DNA from 3 places in the Peribacillus sp. TH14 genome. Region 3 is predicted to be linked to each of the others. Evidence: riboswitches for the same ligand, from Rfam matches in the RefSeq annotation. Region 3 holds a riboswitch; each other region holds the start of a gene.
What was found. Region 3 has a riboswitch for S-adenosylmethionine ahead of mtnW (2,3-diketo-5-methylthiopentyl-1-phosphate enolase). Riboswitches for the same ligand answer to the same signal wherever they lie in the genome.
Positions count from the first base shown of each region.

Region 1 (2,318 bases), 1.7 Mb from region 3:
GAGTCAATTAAAAAGATTCGTTGAATGGCAATAACACCCTTTTGCTTCGCTTTCAAAATCACGCTGGATTTTGTTGAAATCAGGCCATATGGGCAATACTCCTGACAAATAAATTCTGTAGCGTATTCATCACTTTTAATACCATGAATTAAATCGACATGATAAATCATTTTCTTATTATGCTGCTTTGCCATTAAGCTTACATTTTTCAATTGTGATATATGCAAATCAAGAAACACACCTATTTCATAGGAACTTTCTAGAAATCTTTCGAAATCCTTCATGCTTGCCGAAGCAGGCAAAATTTTCTGGTCCATTCATTTTCCCCCTTATCTACCGGAAAAACTCAAAACTTTTAGTTATTTAGTATATTTTAAAGAACTTGATTTATCAAACACAATATTTCTTATTGAAGAATCGTCCTTTACCATATCCTTACACTAACATACCTGGTATCCCCTTTAAAATAGTACAGGTAAGAATGCTATCATTTCCTTAATTGCTTACCCTTTCTTCAATTCATCATAATGAAAGTTTAATTTTTAATGCACCTTCCACCAACTCATACGATTTAATAGTGCCCACGGGTATTCTTTTCACGATGTTCCAAGCATTAAAATTCATTTTGATCATTCTATTTTCAAATTCAAAAAATGGCGGTCTGTTAAATATCTTTTGGTTAATAAAATTCCTATCAATAGGCTTCATTTCTACTAATTCAAATGAAATCGTTCTTTTTTCCACGTGAATCGGTTTTAATGTAATACGGAAAGGCACGTTTTTCTTAAACATCATTTTTTTCACTTCCGTCGTTCCGAAAAGCACTATATGTACTGGCGTAATCTCGACTTTAACATCCTGCTCACCTGATTTCATCTTTATAATTCGCTCTAGCATAGACGCAGTTAACGTTATCGGTAAACCATTCCCGGAAATATTAGATGGATTGAACGTATTCATCGTGGTTTTCCCCCTCCAACTTAACTTACAGGTAACTTCATTCCATATGGAACGTCAGTTATAGCATATGCTGTCTTCACGAATGTAGTTAACCCTTCATAACATGCAAGGTCCTGGTGAATAATCGGTATATTCTAAATTTTACACCTTTCACCCTTGACCTTTATTAAAACTATCTGTATAGTCATACTTAATTTAATAAACAACTCTTATCAAGAGAGGTGGAGGGACTGGCCCTTTGATACCTCAGCAACAGACTTTAATGTACTGTGCTAATTCCAGAAGTGTAAAAACTTGAAGATAAGAAGAGTAAATTGCTTAGTAGCCAACACCTCTTCTTTTTTTAAAAGAAGAGGTTTTTTATTTTATAAAAAGAAAGAAGGAATGAAACATGTCAATCACAATAACAAAAGCACCATTTAGAGCAGATCACGTCGGGAGTTTATTAAGACCGGATAATTTACATGATGCTAGAAAGCAATTTAAAGACGGCACAATTACTGCAGAGCAACTTCGCGAAGTTGAAACGGAAGAAATCAAGCGGATTGTTGATAAGCAAATTGAAGTTGGACTAGAGGTAGTAACGGACGGTGAGTTTAGACGCACATGGTGGCACTTTGACTTCCTAGAGCATTTAAATGGAATCGATGGGTATGTAACTGAAAAAGGTCTCACATTCGATGGCGTGGAAACAGAGAGATACAATATTCGCAATACTGGGAAGGTTTCATTCAATCCTGAACATCCCTTCATTCATGACTTTATTGAATTGAACAAAATCGTTGCCGGACGTGCTGTTACGAAACAAACCATTCCTAGTCCCAATCAATTATTTGCTGTGGGTGTTTATAATGAAGACATCTACCCTGATATCGAAGACTATGCAAATGACATCATTAAAGCGTATCAATATGCTTTAAAGGCCTTTTATGAAGCTGGTGTACGTTACTTACAATTGGATGATGTTTATATTGCTAGACTTTCCTCTCCAGAATTTCAGTTCAAAGATGGAAAATACTCTAGAGAACAATTAATTGATTTAGCATTGCGCGTAATTAATGGGGCTTTGGAGGGAAAACCAGAGGATTTGGTCGTCACGACACACTTATGTCGCGGGAACTATCAATCAACGTGGGCGTTTGAAGGAAGCTATGCACGTATCGCACCAACATTATTGGCAAAAGAAAAAGTAAATGGATTCTTCCTGGAATATGACGATAACCGTTCAGGAGATTTCAAACCGTTAGAATACATTCCAAATGGCGGAGCACGAGTTGTTCTAGGAGTCGTCACTTCAAAAAATGGAGAAATCGAAGACAAAGAAGCAGTTATAGCTCGTATTAAAGAAGCTTCACAAT
Region 1 covers NZ_JAEKEK010000001.1:2,666,319-2,668,636, reverse strand. Annotated here, with positions in the region: gene JFU50_RS12940 (glycerol-3-phosphate responsive antiterminator) at 1-317, opposite strand, end outside; gene JFU50_RS12935 (hypothetical protein) at 523-960, opposite strand; SAM riboswitch class I at 1,167-1,267, shown strand; gene JFU50_RS12930 (5-methyltetrahydropteroyltriglutamate--homocysteine S-methyltransferase) at 1,352-2,318, shown strand, end outside.
Region 1: linked by a shared signal. The riboswitch ahead of JFU50_RS12930 (5-methyltetrahydropteroyltriglutamate--homocysteine S-methyltransferase) and the one ahead of mtnW (2,3-diketo-5-methylthiopentyl-1-phosphate enolase) in region 3 are both predicted to bind S-adenosylmethionine.

Region 2 (2,318 bases), 1.8 Mb from region 3:
CAACACCAAAAGAACTTCGTTACACAAAGGAACATGAATGGGTCAAAACAGAAGATGGAACAGTACGCATCGGAATTACAGCATTTGCTCAGTCCGAACTTGGGGACATCGTTTTTGTTGAGCTTCCAGAGATTGGCGCTGAATTGAAATCGAACGAGCCATTTGGCAGTGTTGAATCTGTTAAAACTGTATCTGAGCTGTATGCTCCTATCAGTGGTAAAGTTGTTGAAGTAAATGAAGAGTTGAATGACAATCCTGAATTCGTAAATGAATCTCCTTTTGAAAAGGCATGGATGATCGTGATTGAACCATCAAATATCAGTGACGTTGAAAACCTGATGAGCGCTGAAGAATATGATAGCCTGATAAACGGTTAAAATGAAGGAGAGAGGGTCTAAATAGGCCTGCTCTCTTTTTCAGTTTATAAAAAGGCAGCATGCACACAATTCGTGAGATGGAGTGATGACATGGAGTGGGGCGAATTTGATAAAGTTATCATTGTAGAAGGCAGTTCCGATAGAAGAAAAGTTGCCTCCGTTTTGAATGAAGATGTGGAAATAAGATGTACAAATGGGACCATTTCATTAACTAAGCTGGATGAGTTAGTAGATGAAATGATGGACCGTGATGTTTATCTCCTTTTTGACGCAGATGATTCAGGAGAAAAGCTACGGAAGCAATTCCGAAGGGAAATGCCAGAAGCAAGCCACTTGTATATCAATAAAATGTACAAAGAAGTGGAAAGTGCCCCCGAACATCATATCGCTACAGTGCTCCTATCTGCCAATATGAATGTGAAAATGAAATTTTTAAGTCAAAGGGTGAACGACTAATTGATGCAAGAATTGAAAGAAGAAGATTGTAGGCGTGCTGTTGAAGAAGGGGAAACCTTTTGCTTATATTTATATACACCTTTGTGTGGGACCTGTCAGGTGGCTTCTAGGATGCTTACGATATCATTGGAGCTTTTTCCAGACTTGAAGGCAGGAAAGATGAATATGAACTATGTCCAAACAATCGCCGAATCATATGAAATTGAGAGTGTACCTTGTTTATTACTATTTAAAGAAGGGCAGCTGCGGAAAAAAATTTATGCCTTTCAGTCTGTTCCTTATTTGTACGGAGTGCTTAAGGAAATAAGCTAAAAAGCCAATCCAATATGGGTTGGCTTTTTAGCTGTAGAAAAGTAGTGAATAAACGATATAGTTGATGGGGAATTGAAATAAGAATATTCAAATAATTGATTGACTGGATAATTCTAAAGTGCTATATTTTGAATTAAGAAAGTAACTGCTAAATTTAATAGTTCTTATCAAGAGTGGCGGAGGGATTGGCCCGACGAAGCCCGGCAACCGGTATAAATTTATATACGGTGCTAATTCCAACAGAGTATTGGCTCTGGAAGATGAGGAGAGTATATAAGCCTCTTCTTATGAAGTGGTTTTTTTGCTTGTTAAAAGAGGAAGGCCTGATTCTTAAATCCAACTAAATCCATAGAAAAAGGGGAGAAATCTTATGGCAGAGAAAAAGTTGCGTTTCGAAACATTGAGTGTTCACGGGGGTCTGCAAGTAGATGAAACGGGTGCACGTGCAGTGCCTATTTATCAAAGCAATGCATACTTGTTCAAAGATACTGACCATGCAGCAAATTTATTTGGCTTAAAGGAAAATGGCTATATTTATACACGACTTCATAATCCTACGGTCAGTGTTTTCGAAGAAAGAATGGCCTTGTTGGAAGGTGGTATCGGCGGACTGGCAACCGCAAGTGGGATGGCTGCCATTACACTGTCAATCCTAAATATTGCTGGTGCAGGAGATGAAATAGTGTCCGCTTCTACATTATATGGCGGTACGTATAATCTTTTTGAAAATACTCTTCCTAAATATGGGATAAAAGTGAAGTTCGTCTCTCCTGATGACCCTGAAAATTTCAAAAAAGCCATCACGCCTAGAACGAAGGCTATATTTGCGGAAACAATTGGAAATCCAAGTCTAAGGATTCTTGATATTGAGGCTGTAGCGGACATTGCTCACAATGCGGGCATACCACTCATTATCGATAATACCTTTGCTACCCCATACCTTTGCCGGCCAATTGATTTTGGAGCGGATATTGTCATCCACTCTGCTACAAAATGGCTCTTGGGAAATGGAACCACCTTAGGAGGCATCATCGTGGATGGGGGCAAATTCGACTGGAACTCACCAAACTACCCTGGCTTTACGGAACCGGATCCAAGCTACGATGGGATTGTATACTCTGAAGCAGTCGGCCCTGCTGCCTTTATCACAAAAGCTCGTGTGCAATTACTTCG
Region 2 covers NZ_JAEKEK010000001.1:2,511,973-2,514,290, forward strand. Annotated here, with positions in the region: gene gcvH (glycine cleavage system protein GcvH) at 1-377, shown strand, start outside; gene JFU50_RS12105 (toprim domain-containing protein) at 468-833, shown strand; gene JFU50_RS12110 (thioredoxin family protein) at 837-1,145, shown strand; SAM riboswitch class I at 1,307-1,412, shown strand; gene JFU50_RS12115 (O-acetylhomoserine aminocarboxypropyltransferase/cysteine synthase family protein) at 1,516-2,318, shown strand, end outside.
Region 2: linked by a shared signal. The riboswitch ahead of JFU50_RS12115 (O-acetylhomoserine aminocarboxypropyltransferase/cysteine synthase family protein) and the one ahead of mtnW (2,3-diketo-5-methylthiopentyl-1-phosphate enolase) in region 3 are both predicted to bind S-adenosylmethionine.

Region 3 (2,318 bases):
ACGACTTTGCTTATGGAGCGATTGGATTTGATGGAAAAAAACCGATTAGTTTCCTTCAAGCAGAGGGGGCAAAAGATGTAGGTATCGAAATATATACTTTATCTAAAACATATAATATGGCAGGGTGGAGAGTGGGCTTCGCTGTTGGAAATAAAAGTGTCATCGAAGCTCTTGAACTGTTGCAAGATCATCTTTATGTAAGTCTTTTCCCTGCAATTCAAGAAGCGACGGCAAGTGCGTTACTAGATTCACAAAGTTGCGTAGAAGAATTAGTGAACAAATATGAAGGGCGCAGAAATGTTTTTATTGATGGATTACGTTCCATCGGCTGGGATGTCCAAGCTCCTAAAGCATCTTTCTTTGCATGGCTCAAGATTCCTGAAGGTTTCACGTCCGAGAGTTTTGCTGATTATTTATTAACGCATGCTCACGTAGCTGTTGCTGCTGGAAATGGATTCGGTGAATTTGGAGAAGGATATGTTAGGGTGGGGTTACTTACTTCTGAAGAACGGCTTCAAGAAGCAGTTGAACGGATTCGCGCATTGAATTTATTTGGAGAATAGTGGAAGATTCCAAGTTAGCTACCGTTAAATTGTTGAAAACTTATTGACAAAGTATGGATTACCTGTCAGAATACAAAATAAATTCTTAATCTTTTGATACTTGAAGTTTAAATATATCAGCGTTTTCTTATTTTGAGCAGGTGGAGGGACTAGCCCTATGAAGCCCAGCAACCGACCGTAATTCCATTGCGAAATGGGGCGGAATTCTTCGCCGGATTTTTTTGGAATCCACAAGGCACGGTGCTAATTCTTGCAGCTATAAGCTGGGAGATAAGAAGATGGCTTTTTTAAAGCCTCTTCTTTATGAAGGGGCTTTTATTGTTTTAACATGGATTAACAGTCGAAGATTCCATTCTCCATATATCGAGGTAATAGGAAAATGATGGAAACCGTATTAGCCAGATATTAGAATACTGACTTCAAGACTTTACTAACGTTTAATAGGAGTGATCAGATGAGCGAGATAATCGCTACTTATTTAATTCATGATTTCAATGGCGAACATGAGAAAAAAGCCGAGAGTATTGCCTTAGGTTTGACAGTAGGAACATGGACGGACCTGCCTCATTTGGTCCAGAAGCAGTTGGAGAAACATAAAGGACGTGTTGTTTCCGTCACCCCTCTACCTGAAGCAGAAAGAGCAAACCGTTTTTTCAATCGTAAGGTGTACCGTTCGATGATAAAAATTGCCTACCCGTCGGGAAATTTTTCTAATGATTTACCGGCTATTCTCACGACAGTATTCGGTAAATTGTCATTGGATGGGGAAATCAAACTGATTGACTTGGATTTTGTTGGCGATATACACAAGGCTTTTCCAGGACCTCAATTTGGGATTACAGGTATAAGAGAAAAGATTAACGTATTGGACCGGCCTCTGGTGATGAGTATTTTTAAAGGGGTATTAGGACGGGATCTCTTATTCCATAATGAGCAGCTGAAACAACAAGCATTAGGAGGAGTCGACCTGGTAAAAGATGATGAGATTCTCTTCGATCAGGAGCAGACCCCATTCATTGATAGAATAAGAACGGGCAGACAAATTTTGAAAGAAGTCTATGAAACAACGGGCCATCGAACTTTATATGCTGTCAATCTATCAGGTAAAACTTTTGAATTATTAGAAAAGGCAGAGCGTGCAGCAGAAGCAGGTGCCGATGCCTTATTATTTAACGTTCATACATATGGATTGGATGTACTTCAAGCTTTGCGTGAAAACGATCGTATTAATCTACCGATCATGGCTCACCCTGCATATAGCGGAGCAGTAGCTTCATCGTCATTTTATGGTGTCAGCTACGCGTTATTGCTTGGAAAATTAGTAAGACTATCAGGTGCGGATTTATCTCTATTCCCTTCTCCATATGGAAATGTGGCACTTGAGAAAGAGGAAACATTAGCGATTGCTGAAGCTTTGACGAAAGATGAGCCGTCATGGAAAAAAGCCTTCCCGGTTCCTTCAGCAGGTATTCATCCGGGAATGGTTCCTAATCTAATTAAGGATTTTGGGAAGGACAGCGTAATTAATGCAGGCGGTGGAATCCACGGACATCCCGACGGAGCAAAGGGCGGGGCAAAGGCTTTCCGTTCTGCTGTAGAAGCTGTTCTTACAGGCAAGGCATTATCTGATGCGGCTTATGAAGATGAAGCACTAAGCAAAGCACTTGAGTTATGGGGAGGCTTGTAAGGAATAATGAAACCGATTATTTTTTGTGATTTTGACGGAACAATTACTAACTCAGATAATATCATCGC
Region 3 covers NZ_JAEKEK010000001.1:4,343,578-4,345,895, forward strand. Annotated here, with positions in the region: gene JFU50_RS21215 (pyridoxal phosphate-dependent aminotransferase) at 1-563, shown strand, start outside; SAM riboswitch class I at 688-840, shown strand; gene mtnW (2,3-diketo-5-methylthiopentyl-1-phosphate enolase) at 1,018-2,250, shown strand; gene JFU50_RS21225 (2-hydroxy-3-keto-5-methylthiopentenyl-1-phosphate phosphatase) at 2,257-2,318, shown strand, end outside.